3 regions of the Pseudoalteromonas sp. SG43-3 genome follow, and region 1 is predicted to be linked to each of the others. Evidence: predicted binding sites of a transcription regulator. Region 1 holds the regulator's gene; each other region holds the start of a gene.

Evidence for each region. The regulator MetJ, encoded in region 1, represses methionine synthesis genes. The targets are predictions, from matches to a motif close to TAGACGTCTAGACGTCTA.
Region 2: a site for MetJ is predicted at 1,746-1,763, ahead of H5157_RS01280 (methylenetetrahydrofolate reductase). Genes of this name have one in related genera too.
Region 3: a site for MetJ is predicted at 1,500-1,517, ahead of metK (methionine adenosyltransferase). Genes of this name have one in related genera too.

The regions. Positions count from the first base shown of each region.
Region 1 covers NZ_JACJFC010000003.1:71,410-74,703, reverse strand. Annotated here, with positions in the region: gene metB (cystathionine gamma-synthase) at 1-892, opposite strand, end outside; gene metJ (met regulon transcriptional regulator MetJ) at 1,182-1,502, shown strand; gene H5157_RS03670 (malic enzyme-like NAD(P)-binding protein) at 1,566-2,807, opposite strand.
Region 2 covers NZ_JACJFC010000001.1:256,182-259,475, forward strand. Annotated here, with positions in the region: gene H5157_RS01275 (sensor domain-containing diguanylate cyclase) at 1-472, shown strand, start outside; gene H5157_RS01280 (methylenetetrahydrofolate reductase) at 746-1,702, opposite strand; gene H5157_RS01285 (pitrilysin family protein) at 1,953-3,294, shown strand, end outside.
Region 3 covers NZ_JACJFC010000020.1:69,071-72,364, reverse strand. Annotated here, with positions in the region: gene H5157_RS16770 (hypothetical protein) at 1-71, opposite strand, end outside; gene metK (methionine adenosyltransferase) at 247-1,398, opposite strand; gene tkt (transketolase) at 1,703-3,294, shown strand, end outside.

The sequences.
Region 1 (3,294 bases):
CACCAAAGCCAAGTTGTTGTGCTTTAGCAAGCTCATGTTGAGGATGTGACTCAAGTCCTGGATAGTAAACTTGGCTTACAAAATTGGAGCTTTCAAGGTACTTAGCTATTGCTAGCGCATTTTCTTGGTGCTGCCTTAAGCGCACATTTAAAGTACGTAGACCACGAAGCGTTAAATAACTATCAAAAGGGGCGCCCGTAATACCAATATTATTTGCCCACCAAGCAAGCTCATCACCAAGCTCTTGTGTTGCAGCAATAACAGCGCCGCCCACTACATCTGAGTGCCCGTTAATATATTTAGTAGTTGAATGCACCACAATATCTACACCAAACTTAATAGGGTTTTGTAAGGCAGGAGACAAAAACGTGTTATCTGCGGCAACCAATGCACCGCATTGCTTAGCAACATCGGTAACCGCTTTAATATCGGTTAAACGAAGTACTGGGTTACTTGGAGTCTCTATCCAAATAAGCTTAGGTTTAATTGCTAAAATTTGTTGAAGGCTTTCTTCTTTTGTTAAATCTAATACTTCAAGCTTCAATAGTCCGCGTTTTTGTAACGATGTAAATAAACGATAGCTACCACCATAACAATCATGTGGAATTACTAACGTGTCGTCACTGTTAAGTAGCTGAGTAGCTAAATGCACGGCAGCCATACCAGTGGCCGTAATTATGCCACGAGCGCCGCCTTCAAGCTTAGCAAGCGTCTCTGCTAAAATATCACGATTAGGGTTACCACTGCGGCCATAATCATACTCACGCTTAGTATCAAAGTCGGCAAACGAATAAGTCGTTGATAAATAAATTGGCGGCACCACTGCACCATGATGTTTATCAGCATCAACGCCGTTACGTACAGCAATGGTCGCTTTGTTTTTTTCGCTCATATTCGTCACCTGATTAATTTGGATGTTTAGACGTCTAAAAGAGTAAGTTATCCGTTTTAATAAGTCAAAGGATTTTAAAGCTCTAGATGGCTAAAGTTAGGAAAGGCGTTTGCTAGTACCACATTTTAGCTCACAAAAGTGAGCTTATTTTTACATCCCAAATAGGCTTATTAAGATAGATCGGTATCTATTATTTGACTATCTTTTTTAAATCGATAGAATTTCACGCATATTTACACGCTTTTTATACCGTGTGAGAAATTAATAATCTGAGGCAACGATACATCTTATGGCTAAATGGAATGGTGAGTATATTCACCCATACGCAGAACACGGGAAAAAATCAGAGCAAGTTAAAAAGATCACCGTTTCGATCCCGCTAAATGTATTAAAAGTTTTAACGGATGAGCGTACGCGTCGTCAAATCAACAACCTTCGCCATGCAACAAATAGTGAATTGCTATGTGAGGCGTTTTTGCATGCATTTACTGGTCAACCTTTACCAAATGACGATGACCTACGTAAAGACAACGCAGAAAAAGTACCAGAAGAAGTTAAAAAGATAATGCAAGAAATGGGTTTAGAAGTGCCTATTTTAAACGAAGAATAAATCGTTACCTTTTTAGTCAAAAAACCTCAGCATTGCTGAGGTTTTTTGTTTAAGCGTTATATATTACGCCATATAATTTTCAGGCAAATCAATTTGCGCAACACCCGACTCTACCGCAGCAAGTGCTACAGCTTTAGCTATACGCGGTAGTAAACGCGGATCCATTGGTTTTGGAATAATATACTGCGCACCAAACTCTAGTTTATCTACGCCTGCGGCTTTTAAAACTTCTGCAGGTACAGGCTCTTTGGCAATACTACGAATAGCCTCAACTGCAGCAATTTTCATTTCATCGTTAATCGCGCTTGCACGTACATCAAGTGCACCACGGAAAATAAACGGGAAACATAAAACATTGTTAACCTGGTTAGGGTAATCAGAGCGCCCTGTTGCCATAATTAAATCGTTGCGTGCGCCGTGAGCAAGTGCAGGATCGATCTCTGGATCTGGGTTTGAACAGGCAAACACGACCGGCTTTTCTGCCATTAGTTTTAAATCTTCGGCAGCTAACAAGTTAGGACCCGAAACACCAACAAACACATCAGCATCTGCAATTACATCTTGCAATGTGCGTTTATCGGTATTGTTAGCAAAAAGCTGTTTATATTCGTTTAAATCATCGCGACGAGTATGAATAACACCTTTGCGGTCAAGCATATAAATGTGTTCACGCAGTGCACCACACTTAATTAACAGTTCCATACACGCAACTGCAGCAGCGCCTGCACCTAAACATACAATTATTGCATCTTCAATTGATTTACCTTGTACTTCTAGCGCATTTAACATGCCGGCAGCCGTCACAATGGCGGTGCCGTGTTGGTCGTCATGAAAAACAGGAATGCTACAACGCTCTATTAATGCTTTTTCAATTTCAAAACACTCTGGTGCTTTAATATCTTCAAGGTTAATACCACCAAATGTGTCAGCAATATTGGCAACCGTGTTAATAAAGTCTTCTGTTGTTTTGTGCTTTACTTCAATATCAATAGAATCAAGCCCTGCAAAACGTTTAAACAATAACGCCTTGCCTTCCATTACGGGCTTAGACGCTAAAGGACCTAAATTACCCAAGCCCAAAATTGCAGTACCATTAGTGATAACCGCAACCATGTTACCTTTACCGGTATATTTATATGCATTTGCAGGATCTGCGGCAATTTCACGTACAGGCTCAGCGACACCTGGGCTATAAGCTAGGGCTAAGTCTTGAACTGTTTCAGCTGGTTTTGTTAGCTCAATGCTAATTTTACCAGGTACGGGATGTGAGTGATAATGTAGTGCTTGTTCACGAAAGTCAGACATAACGCGATGGTATCCTGCAATTTAAGTTAAAGTGAGAGGTGGAGTCTTGGGGTACGATACCCTTATTATTTTTAAATTCCAAGCAATATCAGGTCTATCCTGTTATATGCTATATCCTTTAATTTTAAGAGGTTTTTCAGTAACTTTGCAGGATTATATAAACATTTGATAAATAAAAATTCACCAAAAAAGTAAGTTTTGAGGTGTGTTTATGTCTATTAAAATATTAAAAAAATGTATGTTTAACACATCATCATAAACTTAAAATAACAGCCTACTACACTACTTTAAAAACAGATAAGCCCACGTTAGCTACTTTTATCAACCTAGTTAAAATTTGTACTATTTAAAATATAGAGAATATCTATCGATTTGTCTGTAAAGGTTTATGCATACTCAGAATAAGAATAGGAAATAGTTATGCAAGGTGTGATGTAGCTCGAGCAAGCTAAATAAGATAAGAAGTAGTAAATTTTAGACACAAAAA
Region 2 (3,294 bases), on a different contig from region 1:
CTCATTAACAGATATTTATAATCGCCGAGCACTTAACTTACTAGCTCAGCAAAAGCTTAATTTAGCACTGCGTTTGGGCTTCGACGTATGTTGCTTGTTTATTGATATAAACGACTTTAAAAAATTAAACGACACCTTTGGACATGAAGTAGGTGACAAAGCCTTAATTATTTTGGCGGATACGCTAAAAAACCATTTAAGAGATGCCGACATAGTAGGGCGTTTAGGTGGTGATGAGTTTGTTGCAGTAATGCAATTAAGCGATAAAAGCAAAATTAGCTACATCATGGATAAAATATCCTCTGAGTATACAAATGCTTTACTAAAAGAAGGTGTTTGCGATTTATCGCTCAGCATTGGTTATAGTTTTACTAATAAACAAAAGCAACCATTTGAAGCGCTATTAAATGATGCAGACCACGCAATGTATAAAAATAAACAAGCGTATAGACTCGCTAAAAAAGCACAATAATAAAAGTAAGTTCGTCATGACTCATGACTCATGACTCATGCCACAAAAACTTGGCTAGTTTTTTCTGCGATAGGTTTTATTTTTGGTGTTATGTGCTCCTCTATGGGGTTTGCCTTAAAAAGGCTTGAGAGTAATAACCAAAAATAGCTTCAATGAATAGCTTAAGCTGCAAATTTTTACTTGTACTTCTTAATTTATTTTTCAAAGTACGGACATAAAAAAGCAAGCCATGAGGCTTGCCAAGAAGGGGGTTAATTAGCTCTTACCTAGCCTTTAAGCTATTAGCTTTTCAGCAAGGTTTAATTCCATAATAGCTTTTAATAAACGGTATAAGTTAATTGATGCATCAATTTCTTCTTTACGGTTTGTTAAGCTTTCAATATTTAAGCCCAGCGGTACATCTAAATGCGCACAGCTTTTAAGTATTAAGTCGAGGTTTTCGCGGCAAATACGGACCGATTCGCTTAATGTATTGTCTGCATCAAGCATGCGCCATTTTGTTGCCTCTGGCACTGAGATACCCAACCATTGCATAAATTCTAAGGTTTTTTCGCCGCCGCACGGGGTAAACGTTAATATAATACGTTGTGGTATAATACCCTGCGCTTTACATGTACGTGCGTAGCTAGTAATTAGCTCTATAGTCGCTTGTGCATCGTAAACAGCTTGCGATATAAAAAACTGACAACCTTGTGCTGTTTTTTCTATTAATCGTTCGTGCTCATTTCGTTTACTTGAATGGCGTTCAGCAATCGTAACGCCACCTAAAAAGAAATCATCTGATTGCTCAGCCAATGCTTTATAAGCATCTGGCAGGCTTAGCTTTATATCGCCTATCGATGATGGGCTACCTACTAAAACAACATTTTGTAAATCGTAGTCGTTTTTAGTTTCACTTAGCCAATCTTTAAATTCGCCTACGCCACGCTGCGCCACACTTTTATAAGTAATTACATCTTGTGCAGATAAATTACGAAGTAAATGGCTGTATTCACGCGGATCAACGGTTTGTTTAAACGCAAATGGACGGTCTTGATTAGTTCGGCTGCTTTCGTCTTGAATGTCGTAAATTATCACGCCGTCGTATTCAATTTCGTGTAAGCGACCTAATAGCTTTTCTGCAATGGTTTTTAATTGCGCTTTATCGGTGCCAATTTTAGGCGGGGTAGTACCAATAAGATAAACACCTTGATTGGTGTCCACTATCTTCTCTTTTAGTGATAAAGCCATAATCCTCATTCCAGCTAAGTTTGTTTTGATGGATTTAATATAGCAGCCATTTAGACGTCTAGATAGATTTATTTAATGAAAGTTTTTCAATTAACATGATGTTTATTCATAGTGCTTGTTCCCATAATTTATAATTGACACAGTTGTTTACACAATAAATTCCCTTGGGGCTCTTATATTTATTGGCTTTGGGGCATAATTAAAGAGTTAAATCTGACAACAAATTTGCTCAATTTAAAAAGGGACAACAATGAAATTTAAATTATTAGCAACCAGCTTAGCGGTATCGCTGGCCTTAACGGGTTGCGCCATGCAACAAAACCAAAGCACGCAAACAACAGCACAACAAGAACAAGTAAATAAAGCTGATGACCGTGTTTTTTCACAAGATTACTTAATTGAAGAGCTAGAAAACGGCTTACGTGTCATGGTTGTTAAAACCGATTACCCTGATGTAGTGTCGCTGCAAATTCCGGTATCGGTTGGATCGCGTAACGAAGTTGAAGAGGGCAAAACAGGCTTTGCTCACTTTTTTGAACACATGATGTTTAAAGGCTCACAAAAATACCCTGAAGATGTGTACTCAGACATATTAAAAAATTCAGGTGTTGATAACCGCGCATATACAACAAACGATTACACAAATTACCATTTAAACTTTTCAAAGCAGCACCTTGATAAAGTACTTGAGCTTGAAGCTGATATTTTTCAAAACTTAACCTACACCGAAGAGCAATTTAGAACAGAAGCGCAAACAGTAAAAGGTGAGTACTTAAAAAACAACGCGAGCCCAATTCGTAAATTATTAAGCGCTGTACGCGAAAAAGCGTTTGATAAGCACACGTATAAACACACCACTATGGGCTTTTTTAAAGACATAGAAGCCATGCCTGATCAAATGGCCTATGGTAAAGAATTTTTTGCTAAGTTTTATAAGCCTGAGTATGTGTCACTTGTCATCGTGGGCGATGTAGACCCACAAGCAACAATGGCAATGGTTAAAAAGCATTGGGGCAGCTGGAAAAAGGGTAACTATGTTGCTGACATTAAAGCAGAACCTGTTCAACAAGCACCAAAATATTTACACCAGCAAGATGAAGCGCTACCAGGGCATTGGTTACTCGTATCGTACAAAGGCGCTGCGTGGGAGCCTGCTAAAAAAGACAGAGCGGCGCTTGATTTAATCTCACAGCTTTATTTTTCAAATAATTCAGATTTATATCAAGAGCTAGTGGTCGACAAACAAATTGCCAGCCAAATGTTTACCTATAACCCAGAGACTAAAGATCCGGGTTTATTACACGTATTTGTTAAAGTAGAAAACGCAGGCGATTTAGCCACTGCGCGCGATGCCATTAATCGAACTTATGCAAAAGCACGCACTGAGCTTGTTGATGAGCAAAAGCTAAGTGATTTAAAATCGAATCTTAAATACAGCTTTATTAATGGCTTAGATTCGTCGCAAGCGATTGCATCAACCCTTGCCAGCTACATGCATTTTGAGCGCGATCCTGAGGTTATAAACCAGCTGTATAAATCGGCAGATAACATCACCAGCGCAGATATTAAAGCCGTTGCTAATAAATACTTTA
Region 3 (3,294 bases), on a different contig from region 1:
TTTGCGCACGCTGTTTTTATGTCAACGTTATCGGCAAGTCCTGCAAATATAACGCGAAAGTTATCGGCCATTTAACTATCCCTAAAGCTTTTATAATGAAATGAGTATATACCTAAAGTACAAAAGAATTCGAGGTCGATTTTATAGTTATTTTGTAGACGCACTACAAACAATGTAACTGATAAGTTTTAGATACAAAAACGGCCCTATTAAGGGCCGTTTTTAATTTACTTCAACACTTTTAGCTTAAAGGCCAGCAGCTGCACGAAGTGCATCAGCTTTATCTGTACGTTCCCAAGGGAATTCGTCACGACCAAAGTGGCCGTAAGCCGCTGTAGGAAGGTAGATAGGGCGCTCTAAATCAAGCATTTGAATTAAGCCGTAAGGGCGCAGGTCAAAGTGTTCACGAATAAGCTCGATTAAACGGCTTTCTTCTAACTTGCTTGTACCAAACGTTTCAACGCTGATAGATGTAGGCTCTGCAACACCGATTGCGTAAGAAACTTGTAATTCACATTTATCAGCAAGGCCAGCCGCAACTACGTTTTTAGCAACGTAACGTGCAGCGTATGCAGCTGAGCGGTCAACTTTTGATGGATCTTTACCAGAGAAAGCACCACCACCGTGACGAGCCATACCACCGTATGTATCAACGATGATTTTACGACCTGTTAAACCACAATCGCCCATTGGTCCGCCAATTACAAAGCGACCCGTTGGGTTAATGAAAAATTTAGTCGCGCTTGTAATAAGCTCTGCAGGAAGTACCGGCTTGATGATAGTTTCCATCACCGCTTCTACTAAATCTTTTTGCGAAATGTCTTCGCTGTGCTGAGTAGATAGTACTACTGCATCAATACCTACTGGCTTACCATTTTCGTATGCAAAAGTAACTTGAGATTTTGCATCTGGACGTAACCAGTTAAGCTCGCCGCTTTTACGTACTTGTGCTTGGCGCTGTACTAAACGGTGTGAGTAAGTAATTGGCGCAGGCATTAGTACTTCTGTTTCGTTACATGCGTAACCAAACATAAGACCTTGGTCGCCAGCACCTTGTTCTTCTGGGCTAGTACGGTCAACACCTTGGTTAATGTCAGGAGACTGTTTACCAATAGTGTTTAAAATTGCACATGAATCTGCATCGAAACCCATGTCTGAATGCGTGTAGCCAATTTCACGTACTGTTTTACGTGTAATTTCTTCAATATCAACCCATGCGCTAGTAGTGATTTCACCACCAACCATAACCATACCTGTTTTTACGTAAGTTTCGCACGCAACACGGGCATGAGAGTCTTGCTCTAGGATAGCATCAAGTACCGCATCAGAGATTTGATCGGCGATTTTATCCGGATGACCTTCAGAAACTGATTCAGAAGTAAATAAATGTTTTGCCATTGTATTTCTGCTCACAAATATTGCGCTTCACAAACGTCGGTATTAGCGCTAAAAAATTAAGGGGCGTATTTTATCGAAAACAAAACACCTTGCATAGTGTTTTTACGCCTAGACGTCTAAATAAAATTACTAATAACTTTTTGGTCTTAAAAAATATTCATAATGCCTCACTTTTATAGGGTTTTTAATTGCACACAGCCCCCACAATAAGTAAGAATGGTCGATATAAACAAACCCAAGTTACTTGGGTGCATAAACAAACACATAAATACCCGCGCAAATACACATAAAGGTAGGAGAATTCATGCCATCTCGCAAAGAACTTGCAAATGCTATTCGCGTCTTGTCAATGGACGCAGTACAAAAGGCCAAATCTGGTCACCCTGGAGCCCCTATGGGCATGGCTGATATCGCAGAAGTATTATGGCGCGATTATCTAAAACACAACCCAACAAATCCAGAGTGGGCTGACCGTGACAGATTTATTCTTTCAAACGGCCACGGTTCAATGCTTATCTATTCTCTATTGCATCTAAGTGGTTACGACTTACCACTGGACGAAATTAAAAACTTCCGTCAAATGCATTCTAAAACACCAGGTCACCCTGAATATGGCTATGCACCAGGAATCGAAACTACTACGGGTCCATTAGGTCAAGGGATCACAAATGCCGTAGGTATGGCAATTGCTGAAAAAGCGCTAGCTGCACAGTTTAACCGCGAAGGTCACGATATTGTTGATCACTTTACCTATGCATTTATGGGCGATGGCTGCCTTATGGAAGGTATTTCTCATGAAGCTGGTTCACTTGCAGGCACATTAGGTCTGGGTAAACTTGTTGCATTTTGGGATGACAACGGCATTTCAATCGATGGTGAAGTAGAAGGTTGGTTTACAGATGACACGCCAGCTCGCTTTAAAGCATACGGTTGGCATGTAATTAGTGGTGTTGATGGCCACGACAGCGATGCTATAAGTGCTGCAATTGCAGAAGCTAAAAGTGTTACCGATAAACCATCACTAATTTGTTGTAAAACAATTATTGGTTACGGCTCACCTAATAAATCTGGTAGCCACGATTGTCACGGTGCACCACTAGGTGATGACGAAATTAAAGCGTCTCGCGAATTCTTAGGTTGGACTGGCGATGCGTTCGAAATTCCTGATGATATTTACGCACAATGGGATAGCAAAGAAAAAGGTCAGCAGCTTGAATCAAGCTGGGACGAAAAATTTGCAGCATACGCAAAAGCATACCCAGAGCTTGCAGCTGAATATAAGCGTCGTATTAATAATGAACTGCCTGGCGATTGGGCTGAAAAATCTCAAGCGTACATTGAGCAATTACAAGCAAACCCTGCAAACCCAGCGTCTCGTAAAGCATCGCAAAATGCATTAAACGCATTTGGTCCGTTATTACCAGAATTTATGGGTGGCTCAGCCGATTTAGCAGGCTCAAACTTAACAATTTGGGATGGCTCTAAAGGTTTAACACACGACGATGCAAGCGGTAACTACATTTACTACGGTGTACGTGAGTTTGGTATGTCGGCAATTATGAATGGTATTGCCCTTCATAAAGGCTTTATTCCTTACGGTGCTACGTTCTTAATGTTTGTTGAATATGCAAAAAATGCCGTACGTATGGCTGCATTAATGAAGCAACCAAGCATTTTTGTATACACGCACGATTCAATCGGTTTAGGTGAAGATGGTCCAACTCACCAACCAGTAGAGCAAATTGCAAGCATGCGTTTAACGCCTAACTTATACAACTGGCGCCCATGTGACCAAGTTGAGTCGGCAATTGCATGGCAACAAGCTATTGAGCGTAAAGACGGTCCTACATCGTTAATCTTTACTCGCCAAGGTCTTGAGCAACAAGCGCGTGACGC